One region of the Bradyrhizobium sp. 33ap4 genome, then DNA from elsewhere that is predicted to be linked to it. Evidence: predicted binding sites of a transcription regulator. Region 1 holds the regulator's gene; each other region holds the start of a gene.

Region 1 (5,214 bases):
GCGCCGGAATTGCAGAAGAACACGAAGTCGGCAAAGCTCTGCTCGCACAGCCGCGCGGCAAGCACCTCGCCGTCCGGGCTCTTGAACAGGTTCGACATGTGCCAGAGCTTGGTCGCCTGTTCCTGCAGCGCCTTGACGAGATGCGGATGCGCGTGCCCGAGCGCGTTGACCGCGACGCCCGAGGTGAAATCGAGATAGCGGTCGCCGTTGGTTGCGATCAGCCAGGCGCCCTCACCGCGCTCGAAACCGAGATCGACCCTGGCGAAGACGGGGAGCAGATGCGACGTGGCAGCGTTGGTCATGACGATCACTGACGGTTTTTAAGCCGACAATTGCCGCGCGCCTTGACGCCAGCGCAGCAACGGCCAGCTTCGGAAAACAAAACGGCCGCCTTTGCGGGCGGCACGTGGCGGGCATTCTATGCTGCGGTCGGTAAGTGTCAATCGCCACGAAGTGGCCTTCCTGCAATGCGAAACGAGCGCAATCCGGAGCATTCCGGTGCGGTGGAAAAGCCTCATCGCGATGCTTAACTGTGTGGGAACATGTGGACGCACGACCGCGGACTCTTGCGCCAGAGTCACGCCATATTGTAGCGTTTGGCCTGTCGGGTACGACATCTCGTGCGGCGGTACTGGACCCTCTAAGTAACCTTTGTGTCTCGCGTAAACGTTCGGGCGCAACACCGTGCCCGGCGAGGGCTAAGGGATTCTGGCCGCAGGGATTTTTGTCCAGATTGGCTCGCAGCGCCGCTCCAATGATTGGCCGGCGCTACGCGAAGGGAAGAATGCGATGACTGTATTGACCTGGTCCGACGATCGCGTCGAGCAGCTGAAGAAGCTCTGGGAGTCCGGCCTGTCGGCCAGCCAGATCGCGGCGGAACTTGGCAATGTGACGCGAAACGCCGTGATCGGCAAAGTGCATCGGCTCGGCCTCTCCGGCCGCGCCAAGGCACCCTCCACGGCCGCGCCGCGGCAGCGCAAGGCCCGCCCCGCCCAGCACATGATGCGGGTGGCGCGCCCGGTCTCGCGCGGCAACACCGCGCTGGCGCACGCCTTCGAGGCCGAGATGGAGCCCGATCCGATCTCCTACGACAATGTGGTGCCGATGAGCCAGCGGCTGTCGCTGCTCGAGCTCAACGAGGCCACCTGTCACTGGCCGGTCGGCGATCCCTCGAGCCCGGAATTCTTCTTCTGCGGCGGCAAAGCGCTCGGCGGCCTGCCCTATTGCGCGCATCACTCGCGCGTCGCCTACCAGCCCGCCGCCGATCGCCGCCGGCCGTCGGCGAAACCGCAGATCAAGTGAGCACTCGGGAAAACGACGGAAGACCTCAAAGACAAATCCCCGCGAAAGCGGGGATTTTTTTGTGTGACGCAGCCCGGATGGAGCCAACGGGGCGCTCGTTCGCGCGACCCGTCGGCTCCATCCGGGCTACCGCTACGTCACCGGCCTCGTCCCGGCGCAGGCCGGGACCCATAACCACGAATGGGTGTTGTTAGAAAGCCGTCTGGCCGCGTGCCGATTGCGCTGGCCGCGGCGTATGGGTCCCGGCTTTCGCCGGGACGACGCCGTGTTGCGGTTTATGAATGCCGCATGGCCGTTACGGCTGCGGCTCGGCCTTGGCAAAGCGGTCGTCGAGCGCGTAGCCGGCGCCGCGCACAGTGCGGATCGGATCCTGCTCGCGGCCCGGATTGAGCAGCTTGCGCAGGCGGCCGATATGCACGTCGACGGTGCGCTCATCGATGTAGATGTCGCGGCCCCAGACGCTGTCGAGCAATTGCTCGCGGCTGAACACGCGGCCGGGATGCTCGAGGAAGAATTCGAGCAGGCGATACTCGGTCGGCCCGAGATCGATCGGACGGCCCGAGCGCGCCACGCGGCGCTTCTCGCGGTCGAGCTCGATGTCGCCGTAGGTCAGCACGGTCGCAAGCCGCTCCGGGCTGGCGCGGCGCAACAGGCCCTTCACCCGCGCCAGCAGCTCCGGCACCGAGAACGGCTTGACGATGTAATCGTCCGCGCCGGTGGCAAGCCCGCGCACGCGCTCGCTTTCCTCGCCGCGCGCGGTCAGCATGATGATCGGAAGCTGCTTGGTCTCGGGCCGCGCCCGCAGGCGGCGGCACAGTTCGATGCCGGACAGGCCCGGCAGCATCCAGTCCAGCACCACGAGGTCGGGGACGCGCTCCTTCAGCCTTGTATCCGCATCGTCGCCGCGCCCCACCGTCTCGACATCGTAGCCTTCCGCATCGAGATTGTAGCGCAACAGCGTCGTCAGCGCTTCCTCGTCTTCGACTACCAGAATGCGTGCGCTCATCGGTTTAAGTTCTTTCTCTGTGGTGATCCGTTGCCCAGACGCAAACCGAAACGCTTACTTCCTTGAGCATAGTCCCCGCGGAAACGATTTGTCGCGAGGATCGTCCAGTTTCGCTCTTGCCGGTTCCGTGCTTGCCGATCATGCCTCAGTTGCCCGGCACCGTGGTGGCAAAAGTGGTCATGTCGCCCTTCGGGCGCTTGTCGGTGATCTGCTGGCCCTCGATCATGTAGAACACGGTCTCGGCGATATTGGTGGCGTGATCGCCGATCCGCTCGATGTTCTTGGCGCAGAACATCAGATGGATGCAGAACGAGATGTTGCGCGGATCTTCCATCATGTAGGTGAGCAGTTCGCGGAACAGCGAGGTGCAGATCGCATCGACCTCCTCGTCGCCCTTCCAGACGTTCATCGCCGCCGGCAGGTCGTGCGCGGCATAGGCGTCGAGCACCGACTTGACCTGCGACAGCACGAGGTCGGTCATGTGCTCGAGGCCGCGGATCAACTTCAGCGGCTGGAAATCGCTCTCCAGCGCCGCGACGCGCTTGCCCATGTTCTTGGCGAGGTCGCCGATCCGCTCGAGATCAGTGGCGACGCGCATCGCGCTGACGATCTCACGCAGGTCGATCGCCATCGGCTGGCGGCGCGCGATCGTCAGCACCGCGCGCTCTTCGATGTTGCGCTGCAGATTGTCGATCTCGATGTCGGCGGCGACCACGCGCTTGCCGAGCGCGACGTCGCGACGGATCAGCGCGTCGACCGACTCGGTGATCATTCGTTCGACCAGGCCGCCCATCTCGGCGACCAGGCGGGTCAACTCCTGCAGGTCGCTGTCGAATGCCTTGGCGGTATGTTCAGAAGCCATCGCTTGTCTCCCTCAACCATGATCCCGGGGATCATGGCTTCGTGTCCTGAATTTTAGCATGACCTGATCGGAAAACCGGTTTCCACTTTTCCGGATCATGCGCCGGTCAACCGAACCGGCCGGTGATGTAGTCCTGGGTGCGCCGATCGCTCGGTGAGGTGAAGATCTTGTTGGTGTCGTCGAACTCGATCAGCTCGCCGAGATACATGAAGGCGGTCTTGTCGGAGACGCGCGCCGCCTGCTGCATGTTGTGGGTGACGATCGCGATCGTGTAGTCCTCGGAGAGTTCCTGGATCAGCTCCTCGACCTTGGCGGTCGAGATCGGGTCGAGCGCCGAGCACGGCTCGTCGAACAGGATCACCTCGGGGCGCACCGCCACGGTGCGTGCGATGCACAGGCGCTGCTGCTGGCCACCGGAGAGCGACAGGCCGGAGGCGTTCAGCTTGTCCTTGACCTCGTTCCACAGCGCGCCGCCGCGCAGCGCCTTCTCGACCCGGTCGTCCATCTCGGACTTCGAGATCTTCTCATAGAGGCGGATGCCGAAGGCGATGTTCTCGTAGATCGTCATCGGGAACGGCGTCGGCTTCTGGAACACCATGCCGACCCGCGCGCGCAGCAAGTTGAGGTCGAGCTTGGGGTCGAGAATGTTGGTCTGGTCCAGCATCAGCTGGCCGACCGCGCGCTGACCCGGATACAGGTCGTACATCCGGTTGAAAATGCGCAGCAGGGTCGACTTGCCGCAGCCGGACGGGCCGATGAACGCCGTGACGCGGTTGGTGCCGAGCGCCAGGTTGATGTTCTTCAGCGCGTGGTGCTCGCCGTAATAGAAGTTGAGGTTGCGCACCGTGACTTTCGGCGGCGCTTCCGGCAGCGGAACCTGGGGAATGTGGCCTGCGGCAGTCGTGGAGACGGAAAGCTCGGTCATTTTGCGGCCCTTTCGGCACCAAGGATACGCGCGCCGATATTCAACGCGAGCACGGTGAATGTGATGAGCAGCGCGCCGCTCCACGCCAGCTCTTTCCAGTAGGCGTAGGGGCTCTGCACGAAGTTGTTGATGGTCACTGGCAGGTTGGCCATCGTCTTGGTCAGATCCAGGCTGAAGAACTGGTTCGACAGCGCGGTGAACAGCAGCGGCGCGGTCTCGCCGGCGACGCGGGCGGTCGCCAGCAGCACACCGGTGATCAGACCCGATCGCGCGGCACGATAAGCGATCCGCTTGATCACCAGCGAACGCGGCAGGCCGAGCGCGGAGGCGGCCTCGCGCAGCGGATTGGGCACCAAGAGCAGCATGTCCTCGGTGGTGCGCAGCACGACCGGGATCACGATCACCGCGAGCGCAAGGCTGCCTGCGATCGCCGAGAAGCCGCGCATCGGCACCACCACCGCACCATAGATGAACAGGCCGATGATGATCGAGGGCGCGCTGAGCAGGATGTCGTTGATGAAGCGGATCACCGAGGTCAGCTTGTCGTGCTTGCCGTATTCGGCGAGGTAGGTGCCGGCGAACAGGCCAAGCGGCGCGCCGATGCCGACGCCGATCACGGTCATGATGACCGAGCCGACGATGGCGTTGAGCAAGCCGCCTTCGGTCGAGCCGGGCGGCGGCGTGTTCTGGGTGAACAGCTGCACGCTGAGGCCGGCAAGGCCGTTATAAAGCAGCGTGATCAGGATCAGCGCCAGCCAGGTAACGCCGAACAGCGCCGCGCCGACACAGAGTGCGCGGATGACGATGTCGCTGCGGCGGCGGGATTTGTAGATCGGGTTCATGGCGTTACTTCCCCGCCTTCTTTTCAAGCCGCATCAGCATCAGCCGCGCGCCGGCGAGCACGAAGAAGGTCAGCACGAACAACAGCAGGCCGAGCAGGATCAGGCCGGACTGGTGCAGGCCGTCGCTCTCGGCGAATTCGCTGGCGATCGCCGCCGAGATCGTGGTGCCCGGCGCGAAGATCGACGACGAGATCCGGAACGAGTTGCCGATGATGAAGGTCACCGCCATGGTCTCGCCGAGGGCGCGGCCGAGCGCCAGCATGATGCCGCCGATCAC
Region 2 (5,214 bases), on a different contig from region 1:
AGAGCACGGTGCCCTGGTGCACCATCATCATCCGCAACGCCTTCGGCGTCGCCGGCGTGGTGCATCAGCCGGCCAACCGCTTCTCGATGCGCTATGCGTGGCCGTCGGCCTATTGGGGCTCGCTGCCGCTGGAAGGCGGTATCGAGGCGGCCTATCGCGCCGAGATCGATGCGGCCGCCGATCCCGCCGCTAAGCTGCGCGAGATCGAGGATCGCCTCAACAAGCTGCGCTCGCCGTTCCGCTCGGCCGAGAAGTTCTGGGTCGAGGAGGTGATCGATCCGCGCAAGACGCGCTCGCTGCTCTGCGAGTTCGCGCGCCTCGCCGAACCGATCCGCAAGGCTGGTCCGCCGAGCAACATGTCGACGCGGCCGTAAGGGCCCTCAGACTCAACCCGTCATGCGCGGGCTTGACCCGCGCATCCATCGAATGAGTCATCCGAAGCGGGATGGATTGCCGGGTCAAGCCCGGCAATGACGGCCTTATTTACTCCGCCTCCCGATGCACGTCGTGGATCACGATGCCCATGCCGTTCTCGGGCATCTTGATCCATTCGCGCCGCTTCAGCGAGCGCTTGGTGTCCTCGTGCCCGCTCACCCAGTGCTCGCGCATCGAGGTGCCGGAAAATTCGTGATCCTTGGCGTCGCCCTCATAGGCCTTCTGCTGATAGATCAGCTGCAATAGCGTGATGCCCGGCAGCCGGGCGTTTGCCTTCTTGAGCTGGCGCTCCTCGTCCGAGAGCTGATCGCCGGGATTTTTCCCAGCGCATTGTGCAGGGCGGTGCGCAGATTGTAGGTCTTGCGATAGACGTCGGTGTTGTAGCGGGTACGCGACGAATACATGATGTCCTTGTGCCGGGCCATCACGTCCTGGATGTCCCGCGGCAGCGCGCCGCGCGCCGAGAACAGGTCGACCTGGAACACCAGCGAATTCATGTTGTCTTCCTGGTCGAGCAGATGCTGCAGCGGCGTGTTGGACACGATGCCGCCGTCCCAGAAATGATCGGTGCCGACCTTCACCATCGGCAGCGCCGGCGGCAGCGCGCCGCTCGCCATGATGTGCTCGGGGATGATCTCGTCATGGGCATTGTCGAAATGGATGAAGTTGCCCGAGAGCACGTTCACTGCGCCGACCGCGAAGCGCATCTTCTTGGAATTGATGCGGTCGAAATCGACCAGCTCGAGCAAGGACTCGCGCAGCGGCGTGGTGTCGTAGTAGCTGGTGGCGGTGCGCGCGCCGGCCGGGCTGAACCACGGATTGGCCTGGTGCGGGGTGAAGAAGCCGGGTTGTCCGAGCGTCGTCGTCAGCCATGAGCTGGTGAAATTGCGCGCCTTGCGGAAGATGTCGCCGTCCGGGGTGTAGTGCCAGATCTTGCGGCTGGTGATGCGATCCCAGAACGTGTGCAGCCGTTCCAGCCGCTTTTCGGGCGGATTGCCGGCGATGATCGCGGAGTTGATCGCGCCGATCGAGACGCCGCAGACCCAGTCGGGCTCGATGTTGGATTCATGCAGCGCCTGATAGACGCCAGCCTGATAGGCGCCGAGTGCGCCGCCGCCCTGCAGGACCAGGGCCACGCGATCGCAGCCTTCCGGACGCCAGCCCGGCGTCGCGTGATCGATATCGTCGAAATGCGGGGTTCGCGCGTCCATATCAGACACTCCAAAAATTCGCGGCGAGAATTCAGCGCGCCGATGACGCCGTGATGACAATTGCGGCGCCCGCGCACGGCGCATCCGGCATGCCCGCCTGCATGGTTAGCATTGGGCTCCACCACGAAACGCAGGTCATGCGCCTGACGGAAATTCCTCGCATCGCTGTCAATCTCGGCCGCTAGCTTTCGGGCAAACTTTTCAAACAGGGGGGTATTGCGATGCGCAGGGAAGATCTGCTCAAGCTTCCGTCGATGCCGGCCGCCGGCCCGAGCTATCCCGCCGGTCCGTATCGCTTCATCGATCGCGAATTCCTCGTCATCACCTATGAGACCGATCCGGAGTTGATCCGCGCCGGCCTGCCCGAGCCGCTGGAGCCGATCGAGCAGGCGTTCGTGCATTACGAATGGATCAAGATGCCCGACAGCTCCGGCTTCGGCAGCTACACCGAGTCCGGCCTCGTGATCCCCGCGCGCCTGCATGGCGAAGAGGTCAACTTCGTCTGCCAGATGTACCTCGACGATGATCCGCCAATCGCGGCCGGCCGCGAGATCTGGGGCTTTCCAAAGAAGTACGCTCATCCCAAGCTCGAGATCGTCAAGGACACGCTGACCGGCACGCTGGAATATGCCGGCCAGCTCGTTGCGATGGGCACGATGGGCTACAAGCACGAGAGCATGGCGGGCAATGGCGACGTCACCTGCGCCACGCTGTCGAAGACGCAAGTTAATCTGAAGATGATCCCCGGCGTCGACGGGCATCTCGAGGTCTGCCAGCTGGTCGCGATCAACCTGACCGACATCGTCGTCAAGGGCTCCTGGATCGGACCCGGCCGGCTGCATTTGGTGCCGCATGTCAATGCACCGGTCGCCGATTTCCCGGTCAAGCGTGTCGTCGGCGCGCATCACTTCCTCGCCGATCTGACGCTGCCGTTCGGCCGCGTCGTGCACGACTACAACAAGGAGGCCGCGGAGGCGGCGGCGCCGACCGGTCTTGCGGCGGAGTAGGGCGGTCGCTGACATAAAACTGTAACAGGCGCGTCCTCCTATGTTGCGTCGAGGGGACGCGCTTGCTCAGCGTTGCGCGTGGCCGAGGCTTTGAACATGTCATTTCGCGCGGTTGCGTTGTCGATTGCCTTGGAGGGCGGCCATGCTGGCTGATCCACCTCCCGCTCCGGTCGGGTCGCTGCTGACCCGCGAGGCGGTCCCCGGTCTGGTCTGGGCGTTCCGCCTGCATCACGACGGCCGTGCCGAGGCGCTTCCGATCGATGCGCCGATCGAGCCGAGCCATGACGGAAGGCTGTGGCTGCACTTCAACCTGACCGACGTCCGCACCCGGGCATGGCTCGCCAACATGCACATCCCGCAGCTCGCGCGGGACCTCTTCCTGTCGAATGACAATTTCCAGCAGATCCACGTCGCCGACAATTGCGTCTACGGCGTGTTTTCCGATCTGGTGCGGGATATCGACGCCGCGACCCGGGAGACCGGCTTTCTCCGCTTTGCGATGACCGAACGCCTCCTGGTCAGCGGCCGCCATCAGGCGCTGTGCTCCGCCGATGCGACGCGCCGCGTGCTCGAGGGTGGCCATCGCGTCGGCAGCGTCGCGGCGCTGCTGGAGAAGATCGTCGACGAGATCGCCGATACCCTGGACCGCATGGCGGACAAGATCGGCACCGATATCGATGCGATCGAGGAGCGGGTGCTCGCCGAGGATACCGGATCGGAGCTGCGCAAGAATCTGAGCCGGATGCGCCGCACCTGTGTGCGACTGCATCGCCAGCTCGCCGGCCTGCGCGTGCTGTTTCACCGGCTCGAGCAGAAGAACACCGACAATCTCAGCCCGGCGCTGCGGCTGCAGGCCGGCAAGCTCGCGCAGCGGCTCGACGGTCTCGACCACGACATCGTCGAACTGCACGAGCGCAGCCGCCTGCTCGAGGAGGAGCTGCGCTTCAAGCTCGAGGAGGAGAGCAACAAGCACCTCCATGCCTTGTCCGTCGTCACCATGATGCTGCTGCCGCCGACGCTCGTCACCGGCATCTTCGGCATGAACACCAAGGGATTGCCGTTGACCGACGTCGACAGCGGGTTCCTGGTTGCGGCCGGCCTTCTGATCGGGTCGGCGCTGCTGGCTTATCTGCTGATGCGGCGGCTCGGCATCGTCAAATAGCGCGAGCGCACCGCGGCATTCCCGATGTGCAGAGTTCTCTCCCCCGCGATGTTGGTGGCCGCGGGCCTCGCACTCGGCGCGCCGGCGCATGCGGAGGACCAGCCCTTCGCCGACCGGATTGCGGATACGCGGGCTGCGCTCGAGGAAGCCGGCTACCAGTTCAGCCTGACCTATATCGGTGAGGGGTTTTCCAACGTCTCCGGCGGCGTCAGCAACGGCGCGGCCTATACCGGCCGTCTCGATCTCGGCACCACCATCGACCTCGAAAAGGTGGCGGGCTGGACCGGCGCGACCTTCCACGCCAACATGTACCAGATTCACGGCGACGGGCTGTCGCGGAGCTATGTCGGCAACCTGTTCCTGGTGTCCGGTGTCGAGTCGCTGCCGGCGACGCGGCTCTTTGAATTCTGGATCGAGCAGAAGCTGCTCGGCGGCAAACTCTCGGTTCGCGTCGGCCAGCAGGGCTCGGACGTCGAGTTCATTGACAGCCAGTACGACGACATCTTCATCAATTCGGCGCTGGGCTGGCCCGGCATTGTCGGCACCATCCTGCCGGCCGGCGGACCGTCGCCGCCACTTGCGGTGCCCGGCATCCGGTTCAAGGCCAATCTGTCCGACCGCATCACCGCCTATCTGGCACTGTTCGACGGCTCGGCTTCGCCGCCGCAGGGGGCCGACGATCCACAGATCTTGAACGCCCACGGGCTGAATTTCCGGGTCAACGATCCGCCATGGTGGATCGGCCAGCTCAAATACAAGTTCGAGATCGGCGAGAGCAGGCTGCCGGCGACCATCACCGGCGGCGCCTGGTATCACATGGGCTCGTTTGCTGACCAGCGCTTCTCGGCCGACGGGCTGTCGCTCGCTGATCCCGACAGCTCCGGCGACACGCGATGGCTGCGGCGGGACAACGGCATCTTCATGGTCTACGAGCAGCTGCTTGCGCGCGCCAGGCCGGACGCTGACAAGGGCGTGGCGTTCTTCATGCGCGCCTCGGTCAGCCCATCGGACCGCAATCTGATCAGCACCTATGTCGACGGCGGCTTCCTGTTCACCGGCTTCAGCGAGACATATCCGGACGATCGGTTCGGCATCGCCGCGATCTATGCCAGGATTTCGGACGCCGCGCGTGCGCTCGACCGCGACACCCAGATCTTCACGGGCACGCCGTATCCGATCCGCGACTACGAGGCGATTCTCGAGATCACCTACCAGCACGTGGTGAACCCGAATTTCACCATGCAGCCGATGTTTCAATACATCGCCCATCCCGGCGGCGGCGCCGTCGATCCCAACGATCCGACGCAAACGCATCGGATCAAGGACAGCGTGGTGTTCGGGATGCGCACCATTCTGTCGTACTGACCGGCGCACGTCGCGCGGGAAGCGGCCTCAGGCC
Region 3 (5,214 bases), on a different contig from region 1:
ACGAGGGAATACGACATGAAGAACAAGATTTCGGCGCTCTTGCTCGGCACCGCGATGGTGCTGTCCGCCGCAAGCGTCGCCTCCGCCCAGGAAAAGCTCGACAAGACGGTCAAGATCGGCGCGCTGTCGGACCAGTCCGGCCTCTACGCGGATCTCGCCGGCCCCGGCTCGACGCTGGCGGCGCAGATGGCGATCGAGGACTCCGGCCTCAAGGCCAAGGGCTGGACCATCGACCTGATCTCCGGCGATCACCAGAACAAGCCCGATATCGGCACCACCATCGCCCGCCAGTGGTTCGACGTCGACAAGGTCGACACCATCGTCGACGTGCCGAATTCCGGCGTCGCGCTCGCGGTCAACAACGTCGTGAAGGAAAAGAACGGCGTCTACATCAATTCGGGCGCCGCCACTTCGGATCTCACCAACGCGCAGTGCTCGCCGAATACCGTGCACTGGACCTACGACACCTACATGCTCGCCCACGCCACCGGCCAGGCGCTGGTGAAGGCGGGCGGGGACACCTGGTTCTTCCTCACCGCGGATTACGCGTTCGGCGCCGCGCTCGAGCGCGACACCACGTCCGTCGTCACCGCCAATGGCGGCAAGGTGGTCGGCGGCGTCAAGCATCCGCTCAACACCGCCGACTTCTCCTCCTTCCTGCTGCAGGCGCAGGCTTCCAAGGCCAAGATCATCGGCCTCGCCAATGCCGGCGGCGACACCACCAACTCGATCAAGCAGGCGGCCGAGTTCGGCATCGTCAAGGGCGGCCAGAAGCTCGCGGCGCTGCTGCTGTTCCTCACCGACGTCAAGGCGATCGGGCTCGAGACTGCGCAGGGCCTCAACTTCACCGAGACGTTCTACTGGGACCTCAACGACAAGACCCGCGCCTTCTCCAAGCGCTTCTCGGAGCGGATGAAGAACAGCGCGCCGCCGACCATGGTGCAGGCCGGCGTCTATGCGGGCCTCATGCATTACTTCAAGGCGCTGGAAGCGCTCGGCGGCAATCCGCATGACGGCGCCAAGGTGGTCGCGAAGATGAAGACGATCCCGACCGACGATCCGCTGTTCGGCAAGGGCGAGGTCGAGCCCAACGGCCGCGTCACCCACGACGCCTACCTGTTCGAAGTGAAGAAGCCTTCGGAGTCCAAGGGACCGTGGGACTTCTACAAGCTGGTCGGCACCGTGCCGGGCAACCAGGCCTTCACGCCGCTCGACAAGAGCGCCTGCGCGCTTCTGAAGAAGTGACGATCATGCCCGCCGGCCATGCGCGTGGCCGGCGGGCTTCATCTATCTAGCGAAAGCTCATTCGATGCAGGCTCTCTACGCACAGCTTCTGGTGGGACTGATCAACGGCTCGTTCTACGCGCTGCTCAGTCTGGGGCTCGCCGTCATCTTCGGCATGCTCAACATCATCAATTTCGCGCATGGCGCGCTCTACATGATGGGCGCCTTCGTGGCGTATTTCCTGCTCAACCTGGGCGGCATCAATTACTGGTGGGCGCTGATCATCGCACCCGTCGTGGTCGGCATCTTCGGCATGATCCTCGAGCGGACCATGCTGCAATGGCTGACCGGCCTCGATCATCTCTACGGATTGCTGCTGACCTTCGGCATCGCGCTGATCGTGCAGGGCGTGTTCCAGAACTATTTCGGCTCCTCGGGCCTGCCTTACTCGATCCCCGATCAGCTCAAGGGCGGCGTCAATCTCGGCTTCATGTTCCTGCCGATCTATCGTGGCTGGGTCGTCATCTTCTCGCTCGTGGTGTGCCTTGCGACCTGGTTCCTGATCGAGAAGACGCAGCTCGGCGCCTACCTGCGCGCCGCGACCGAGAACCCGACGCTGGTGCGCGCGTTCGGCATCAACGTGCCGCGCATGATCACGCTGACCTACGGGCTCGGCGTCGGTCTTGCCGCGCTTGCCGGCGTGCTGTCGGCGCCGATCAACCAGGTCCGTCCGCTGATGGGCGCCGATCTCATCATTGTGGTGTTCGCGGTGGTCGTGATCGGCGGCATGGGCTCGATCATGGGCTCGATCATCACCGGCTTCGCGCTAGGCGTGATCGAGGGACTGACCAAGTATTTTTATCCCGAGGCCTCCAACACCGTGGTGTTTGTCCTGATGGTGGTGGTGTTGCTGGTGAAGCCAACGGGACTGACGGGACGGGCGGCTTGATATGTCAGCATTGACCGACGATACACTTCCGATCACGCCGCGCGCGATGCGCGACGAGATGATCGTATTCGCCGCGATGGCGCTGCTGCTGGCGATCGTGCCGTGGACGGGGATCTATCCGTTCTTCGTCATGCAGGCGCTGTGCTTCGCGCTGCTCGCCTGCGCCTTCAACCTCCTGATCGGCTATGGCGGCCTGCTGTCGTTCGGCCACGCGATGTTCCTCGGCACCGCCGGCTACGTCTCGGCCCACGCGCTGAAGGTGTGGGGGCTGACGCCGGAGCTCGGCATCCTGGTCGGCACCGCGGCCGCGGCCTTGCTCGGCCTGGTCACCGGCTACATCTCGATCAAGCGGCAGGGCATCTATTTCTCGATGATCACGCTGGCGCTGTCGCAGCTGCTTTACTTCCTCTATTTGCAGGCGCCGTTCACCCATGGTGAAGACGGCATCCAGGGCATTCCGCAAGGCCACCTGCTCGGCATCTTCGATCTCTCGAAGCCGCTGGTGCTTTACTATGTCGTGCTGGTCGGCTTCCTCGCCGGGTTCCTGCTGATCTACCGCACCATCAACTCGCCGTTCGGCGAGGTGCTGAAGTCGATCCGCGAAAACGAGCCGCGGGCGATTTCGCTTGGCTACAAGACCGACCAGTACAAGCTGCTCGCCTTCATCCTGTCGGGCACGCTGGCGGGCTTTGCCGGCTCGCTGAAGGTGTTCGTGGCGCAGAATGCCTCGCTCACCGACGTGCACTGGTCGATGTCCGGTGAAATCGTGCTCATGACGCTGGTCGGCGGTCTCGGCACCATCTTCGGCCCGGTGGTCGGCGCCTTCGTGATCATCGCCATGCAGCAATATCTCGCCGGTTTCGGCCAGTGGGTGACGGTGATCCAGGGCGTGATCTTCGTGGCCTGCGTGCTGCTGTTCCGGCGTGGCCTGGTCGGTGAGCTGGCCCATTTGTTGCGGCGGTCGCTGTAGGGCAGGTCCCGGCGACTTTCGGCCGACATAGCGGTGGACGACCGCCCGCTCGGGCGGTCGACCCCGATGCTTTCCCCGCCAGATGCTCTATGACAGTTCTGTGACAGTCGCTAAAAGGGCTGTCCCGGAATGATGGAACTGAGACATGCTGCGCTGGTTTCGCGCCTTCCTGCCCAAGGAAGAGCGGTTTTTCGACCTGTTCGCCCGACACGCCCGGACCTCCGTGCAATGCGCATTGGCGTTGCAGGACATGCTGAAGGGCGGGGAGGAGACTCCGGTCTTTTGCCAGCGCGTCAATCAGTTCGAGAACGACGCCGATAGCGTCACCCGCGAGGTCCTGACCGCGGTTCGCCGCACCTTCATCACCCCGTTCGATCGTGGCGATATCAAGAACCTGATCACCTCGATGGACGACGCGGTCGACCAGATGCAGGCGACCGCAAAGGCGGTCATGCTGTTCGAGGTGCGCGAGTTCGAGCCGCCGATGCGCGAGATGGGCGGCCTGATCGTCGAATGCGCCAATCTGGTCGGCCGCGCGCTGCCCCTGTTGCAGTCGATCGGCCACAACGTCTCGATGCTGACCCAGATCACCGAGGAACTGACCAAGCTCGAGGGCCGGGTCGACGATCTCCAGGATATCGGGCTCAAGGAGCTGTTCCTGAAGCACCGCGACGCCAACACGATGGACTACATCGTCGGCGCGGAGATCTACGACCATCTCGAGAAAGTGGCCGACCGTTTCGACGACGTGGCGAACGAGATCAACTCGATCGTGATCGAGCAAGTCTGAGCATGATCCGGAAAAGTGTGATGCGGTTTTCCCTGCGACAAACGCGAAGCGTTTGCGCGGCGATCATGCTCAACAAAGCACAATAGGGCAGGGCCATCACGTGGACGCCACGCTGGGTCTTCCGATTCTGACCATCCTGATCGCGGTCGCGCTGCTGTTCGACTTCCTGAACGGCCTGCACGATGCCGCGAACTCGATCGCGACCATCGTCTCGACCCGCGTGCTGCGGCCGCAATATGCGGTGGTCTGGGCGGCGTTCTTCAACTTCGTCGCGTTCCTGGTGTTCGGCCTGCACGTTGCCAACACGATCGGCACCGGGATCATCGAGCCGTCGGTGGTGGATGCGACCGTGATCTTCGCAGCATTGGTCGGCGCGATCGTCTGGAACGTGATCACCTGGGCGCTGGGCATTCCGTCGTCGAGCTCGCACGCGCTGATCGGCGGCCTGGTCGGCGCCGGCATGGCGAAGGCGGGGATTTCGGCGGCGGTGTGGAGCGGGCTCTCCAAGACCTTGCTCGCGATCGTGCTGTCGCCGCTGGTCGGCTTCCTGCTGGCGCTGGTGCTGGTCGCGATCGTGTCCTGGCTCTCGGTGCGCTCGACGCCGTTCGCGGTCGATCGCGCATTCCGCATCCTGCAATTCGCCTCGGCGTCGCTCTATTCGCTCGGCCATGGCGGCAACGACGCGCAAAAGACCATGGGCATCATCGCCGTGCTGCTCTATTCGCAGGGCCATCTCGGCGACACCTTCGAAATTCCGTTCTGGGTGGTGCTGGCCTGCCAGGGCGCGATGGCGCTGGGTACCCTGATGGGCGGCTGGCGGATCGTCCGCACCATGGGGCTGCGGATCACCAAGCTGACGCCGATGCAGGGTTTCTGCGCCGAAACCGGCGGCGCCGTGACGCTGTTCATGGCGACCTATCTCGGGGTTCCCGTATCGACCACGCACACCATCACGGGCGCCATCGTCGGCGTCGGCGCCGCACGGCGGCTTTCCGCCGTGCGCTGGAATGTTGCGAGCTCGATCGTCTACGCCTGGGTGATCACGATCCCGGCGTCGGCCGCGGTCGCAGCCGCGAGCTATTGGGCGGTGCAGATTCTGAAGTAGCGTTTTCGAGCGAAGTGGAAGCCGGTTCGCGTTAAGAAAAACGCGTCCCAAAAAGGAGTAATCAGCCGACCAGCTTCAGCCCGACGATGCCGGCAACGATCAGTCCGATGCTGGCAAGCCGCATCGCGGTCGCGGGTTCGCCTAGCAGGATGATGCCGAGCGCCGCGGTGCCGACC
Region 4 (5,214 bases), on a different contig from region 1:
TCGATCTGCCGCGCAGGTTTCTGAACATGTTCGACAACGCCGCCGCTTCGGCACAGTCACCATCGTCGTCGTTCAACGCGCTGCGAGAGGCGGCTGAACGTCACCGGATTGTCGGCGCAACCCGGCGCCGACCTGCCGCCACGCGACAGGCCGCACACGGCCGACGAAGTGGCCGAGGTAGTGGACTCGCCGCCCCGTCCTGATCCTCACAGCACCTTGCGCTGTGCGAGGTTCTTCATCAGCGCACCGACGCCGAAGGTCCAGGGCTCGCATTCGTCGCTATTGCGCATCCGGTTGACCAGCTTGCCGAGCTGTGGTGCGGCGATGGTCACGATGTCGTCGCGCTTGTGGGTAAAACCCTCACCCTTGGCATCGCGATCCTTGACCGGCGCGAACATCGTGCCGAGGAACAGCGCAAATCCATCAGGATATTGATGCACGGGGCCGATGGTCTGGGCGACCAGATCGGTCGGGTCGCGGCTGATCTTGCTGATCGAGGAATGGCCCTCGAGCACGAAGCCGTCTGCGCCAGTCACGGTCAGGCCGACATCCATCTTCCTGACATCGTCGAGCGAGAATGTCTGGTCGAATAGCCGGAGCAGCGGGCCGATCGCGCAGGACGCGTTGTTGTCCTTGGCCTTCGACAGCAACAGCGCCGAGCGCCCCTCGAAGTCGCGCAGATTGACGTCGTTGCCCAGCGCGGCGCCGACGATCTTGCCGGCGGCGGAGACAACAAGCACGACCTCCGGCTCCGGATTATTCCAGGTCGACTTCGGATGCAGCCCGGCATCCATGCCTGATCCGACCGAGGACAGCGTCGGCGCCTTGGTGAACACTTCAGCGTCGGGACCGATGCCGACCTCGAGATACTGGCTCCAGGCATTCTGATCGATCAGCACCTGCTTCAGTTTCATCGCCTGCTCGGAGCCGGGCTTCAGCTTGGAGAGATCGTCGCCGACCAGGCGCACCACCTCCTTGCGGATCGCGGCCGCCGAGGACGGATTGCCGCGCGCCCGCTCCTCGATCACGCGCTCCAGCATCGAGATCGCGAAGGTGACGCCGGCGGCCTTCAGCACCTGGAGATCGACCGGCGCCAGCAGGTGCGGCCTGGCCTTGTCGCGGCTGTCGGGCGGGGTGTTGGCGAGGATCGCCTCGAAATCGCCGATCCGCTCGCCGCCCGTGGCGCGCAGCGCGGCCGCGGGATCGCTTTCCTCGCAGAGCGCGCTCACCGTCGGGAACCGCGCCGTGACATCGAACACACCGTCTGCCCGCACCGCGACGACGGCCGGCCCGCCGGCCTGCGGCAACCAGACCCGCCCGACCAGCGTGCCGGCGGTGCCGTCCTCCGGCAGGACGTCTTTTGAGGTGAGCGAAATCATCGGCACATCTCCCTTTTTGGTTTTGTCGGCTTGTTAGCACAGTCCGCCCGGCGGCGTGAAACAGCGGTCACGGCATTGTCATAGAGGGGTAACATCGCCCGTCAATGCTGCCGTCCGATCCATCTAACACACTGAAAGACGGACCTTCATGACGACCTCCGCCCTCACCGACGAAGCCTCCCGGGATGAAGCCTTGCGCGCCCGCATCCATCAGGAGATGGCCGACAGCCTCGACGAGGAACTCGAGCTCGAGCTCGACGACATGAGGCTCGACGAGCTCGACCATGACGGCGCCGCCGGCAGGCCGTCGATCGACCGCAAGTTCTATTTCCGCGAATTGCTGCGGCTGCAGGGCGAGCTGGTCAAGCTGCAGGACTGGGTGCAGCACGAGAAGAAGAAGGTCGTCGTGCTGTTCGAGGGCCGCGATTCCGCCGGCAAGGGCGGCGTGATCAAGCGCATCACCCAGCGGCTCAACCCGCGGGTCTGCCGGATCGCGGCGCTGCCGGCGCCGAACGAGCGCGAGCGCACGCAATGGTACTTCCAGCGCTATGTCTCGCATCTGCCGGCCGGCGGCGAGATCGTGCTGTTCGACCGCAGCTGGTACAACCGCGCCGGCGTCGAGAAGGTGATGGGGTTCTGCAGCGACGAGCAGTATGAGGAATTCTTCAACTCGGTGCCGGAATTCGAGCGCATGCTGAGCCGCTCCGGCACCGTCCTCCTGAAATACTGGTTCTCGATCACCGACGAGGAACAGGCGTTCCGCTTCTCGATGCGGATCCAGGATCCGCTGAAGCAGTGGAAGCTGAGCCCGATGGACGTCGAGGCGCGGACCCGCTGGGAGCTCTACACCAAGGCGAAGGAAACGATGCTGGAACGCACGCACCTGCAGGACTCGCCGTGGTGGATCGTCGATGCAGTCGACAAGAAGCGCGCCCGGCTCAACTGCATCTCGCATCTCTTGAGCCTGATCCCCTATCAGGCGGTCACCCACCAGCCGGTGGTGCTGCCGCCGCGGGTGCGCAACCCGGACTATCACCGCGGCCCGATCCCGCAGGAGATGTACGTGCCGGGACGATATTGATTCTGGGCACGAGCACGCTCTGTCCTCCCCCGCTTACGGGCAGGGCAATCGCATATGGAATGAACGGATTCTTCCGCGCCGTCATGGCCGGGCTTGTCCCGGCCATCCACGTCTTTTCTTCGCGTGGAAACGAAGACGTGGATGCCCGGGACAAGCCCGGGCATGACGAGTTTGTGGGAACTCCGATCGCCTCAAACGGCCATATGCGATTGCCCTACGCTTACGGGGAGGATCACTAAATCGCGATTGTAGATTGTGAGGCAGCTCACTGGTCCTTTTGCGCCCTCCCTTTAAACCAGAGGTTGCTCGCAATTCGCGGGCTAGAAGGAGGCGTACGCTATGTTGAAAGAACATCTTGAAAGCAAAAGCTCGGCGACCGACCAGCCAGAAAGCTATAAGGGTGTTGCGACACATGCTATCCAAACCCTTGACCTCAGTTGGAGCGCGCCTATTCGTTACGGCGATTGCAAGCTGTCCGGCTTCTTGAACGGCACCCTGAACAACGGCCCCACTCTCAGGCTTCGTTCTGACGGAACAGCAGAATTGCTGGCAAAATTTTTCTCGACCGACGACGGTGATGTTTGGGTTATCGATCGTCTCGTTCTTTTGGACATTCACGGGACGGTGCTTTTTCAATTTCCACACCTTTCAAGTCCAGAAACCCAGACAGACAACCAAGTGCTCGATTGGGTAGCCGAACTGAGCTTCCCCGCCGTTTTCTTTTCTTCGGTCACAGGGGCGAACATGACCTATCGTTGCTAACCCCTAAGGGCGCGGTTCGCGGCTTATTCGACCTCCCCCACAAGCGGGAGAGGTGAAGTCCGGCACGTAGGCGACCGCGCCCTCGCCTTGCCTACCAATGGTGCAGGCGCGCGCACTTGCTGGCACCGGATACCGACGCTAGGCTTCCCCCGATCTGGTGCAGGGAGGCCCGCTTGACTCAATCCGACGACATCAAAATCTCCGAAGATCGCCGCGACGCGCTGCGCTATGCGCTCGGGATCGGCAGCGGCGCGGCGCTCGCGGCCGCGATGGCAACGCCGGCCTCGGCGCAGACGCCAGCCGACAACACGCTGGATCGCATCCGGGCCAACAAGGTGCTGCGGATCGCGGTGCTGCCGGGCGAGCTGCCCTATTTCAACAAGGACCTCGCCTCGGGCACCTGGTCCGGCTTCTCGATCGAGATGGCCAACGACCTGGCCAAACTGCTCGACGTCAAGCTGGAATATGTCGAGTCGACCTACGGCAATTCAATCCTTGATCTGCAGGCCAACAAGATCGACCTCGGCTTCGCGCTCAACCCGACGCCGCAGCGCGCGCTGGTGGTCGATTTCACCAATCTGGTGTTCCCGCATCCGTTCGGCGCGATGCTGAGGAAGGGGCTGGAAGCCAAGACCTGGGCCGACATCAACAAGCCCGAGGTCAAGATCGCGGTCGACGTCGGCTCGGCCAACGAGGCGGTGGCGCGCCGCTTTGCGCCGAACGCCACCATCAAGTCGCTGAAGTCGCGCGACGAGGTGATGCTGGAAATGTCGTCGGGTCGCGTCGATTGCGTGGTCAACGCGCTGGTGCTCGGGCTGACCGCGATCGCCAAGAACCCGAACCTCGGCACCTACAAGATCCTGGCCTCGCCATCGGTGACGATCGCGAGCGGCACGGCGGTACGGCGCGAAGCCGACAAGCGCTGGCGCGATTTTCTCTCGGTGTGGATCGACTACAACCGCGGCATCGGCCAGATGCGCGAATGGTTCGTCAAGGGCCTCGGCCTTGCCGGCGTCAAGCCCGAGGATGTACCGGTGGAGTTGAGTATCTGAGGCGATTGCCGAGACGGCAGTGATCTCCCTCTCCCGCTTGCGGGGAGGGCCGGGGTGGGGGTGTCGCCACAAGCGACACCCTATGTATGGAGAGAGCCCCCACCCGGATCGCATCTAACGATGCGATCCGACCTCCCCCGCAAGCGGGAGAGGTCAAGCAACTCACACCCTGTCGTAGGTCAGCCCGCGCTCCAACCGCCTCGCCACCAGCGTCGACGGGAACAGGATCGCAAAATAGATCAGCGCCACGATGGTGTAGACCTCGAGCGGCCGGTAGGTGTCGGCGTTGATCAACGTCGCGTTGTAGACGAGATCGGGTACCGCGATGATCGAGACCAGCGAGGTGTTCTTGAGCTGCGTGACCGACTGGTTGACATAGGGCGCCATCATCGGCTTCAGCGCCTGCGGCAGGATCACGAGCCGCATCAGGCGCCAGCCGCGGAAGCCGAGCGCCTTCGCCGCGTCCCACTGCCCGACCGGCACGCTCTCGATCGAGCCGCGCACGATCTCGGCATAGAATGCGCCGCCATAGAGCGACAGCACGCTGACGGCGGCGACATGCGCCGGGATGTTGACGCCGATCACGACCGGAAACGCGTAGTAGAACCAGATGATCTGCACCAGCAGCGGCGTGCAGCGGAACAATTCGATATAGGCGATCAGGAGCCAGTCGATCACGGGAATGCGCCGCAGCCGCAGCATGCCGACGATCAGGCCGATCAGGGTCCCGAGGATGATGGTGCCGATCGTGTAGGCGATGGTCCAGCCGAGCCCGAGCCAGAACAGATGGCTGTACTTGGCAAGGATGCCGAAATCCCAGACGTAGTTCATCCTGCCCCTCGGTTGCCGCGCGCTTGATCGCCAAGCATTGCAGGCGGTCTCGCGCGAGTCACGCGATATACCGGGCGGGCGAAAATGCCCGCACCTCGAACGGCGGCGC

The links. The regulator PhoB, encoded in region 1, activates phosphate uptake and scavenging genes when phosphate is short. The targets are predictions, from matches to a motif close to TGTCATNNANCTGTCAT.
Region 2: Q2M23_RS21825 (acetoacetate decarboxylase) is a predicted target of PhoB. The motif match lies at 1,689-1,705, and genes of this name have one in related genera.
Region 3: Q2M23_RS17020 (DUF47 domain-containing protein) is a predicted target of PhoB. The motif match lies at 3,233-3,249, and genes of this name have one in related genera.
Region 4: ppk2 (polyphosphate kinase 2) is a predicted target of PhoB. The motif match lies at 1,456-1,472, and genes of this name have one in related genera.

Annotation. Positions count from the first base shown of each region.
Region 1 is NZ_JAUMTJ010000023.1:96,987-102,200, reverse strand. It holds gene Q2M23_RS19455 (aspartate aminotransferase family protein) at 1-302, opposite strand, end outside; gene Q2M23_RS19450 (GcrA family cell cycle regulator) at 790-1,302, shown strand; gene phoB (phosphate regulon transcriptional regulator PhoB) at 1,598-2,308, opposite strand; gene phoU (phosphate signaling complex protein PhoU) at 2,454-3,170, opposite strand; gene pstB (phosphate ABC transporter ATP-binding protein PstB) at 3,277-4,095, opposite strand; gene pstA (phosphate ABC transporter permease PstA) at 4,092-4,937, opposite strand; gene pstC (phosphate ABC transporter permease subunit PstC) at 4,942-5,214, opposite strand, start outside.
Region 2 is NZ_JAUMTJ010000027.1:100,290-105,503, reverse strand. It holds gene Q2M23_RS21835 (acyl-CoA carboxylase subunit beta) at 1-374, shown strand, start outside; partial or broken gene Q2M23_RS21830 (patatin-like phospholipase family protein) at 484-1,646, opposite strand; gene Q2M23_RS21825 (acetoacetate decarboxylase) at 1,868-2,653, shown strand; gene Q2M23_RS21820 (transporter) at 2,796-3,815, shown strand; gene Q2M23_RS21815 (carbohydrate porin) at 3,864-5,180, shown strand; gene Q2M23_RS21810 (MFS transporter) at 5,208-5,214, opposite strand, start outside.
Region 3 is NZ_JAUMTJ010000020.1:18,432-23,645, reverse strand. It holds gene Q2M23_RS17035 (ABC transporter substrate-binding protein) at 16-1,245, shown strand; gene Q2M23_RS17030 (branched-chain amino acid ABC transporter permease) at 1,310-2,173, shown strand; gene Q2M23_RS17025 (branched-chain amino acid ABC transporter permease) at 2,175-3,143, shown strand; gene Q2M23_RS17020 (DUF47 domain-containing protein) at 3,289-3,933, shown strand; gene Q2M23_RS17015 (inorganic phosphate transporter) at 4,034-5,038, shown strand; gene sugE (quaternary ammonium compound efflux SMR transporter SugE) at 5,100-5,214, opposite strand, start outside.
Region 4 is NZ_JAUMTJ010000040.1:56,308-61,521, reverse strand. It holds gene Q2M23_RS28010 (fumarylacetoacetate hydrolase family protein) at 207-1,379, opposite strand; gene ppk2 (polyphosphate kinase 2) at 1,528-2,460, shown strand; gene Q2M23_RS28000 (DUF6294 family protein) at 2,800-3,222, shown strand; gene Q2M23_RS27995 (transporter substrate-binding domain-containing protein) at 3,396-4,274, shown strand; gene Q2M23_RS27990 (amino acid ABC transporter permease) at 4,437-5,105, opposite strand; gene Q2M23_RS44090 (NAD(P)/FAD-dependent oxidoreductase) at 5,164-5,214, opposite strand, start outside.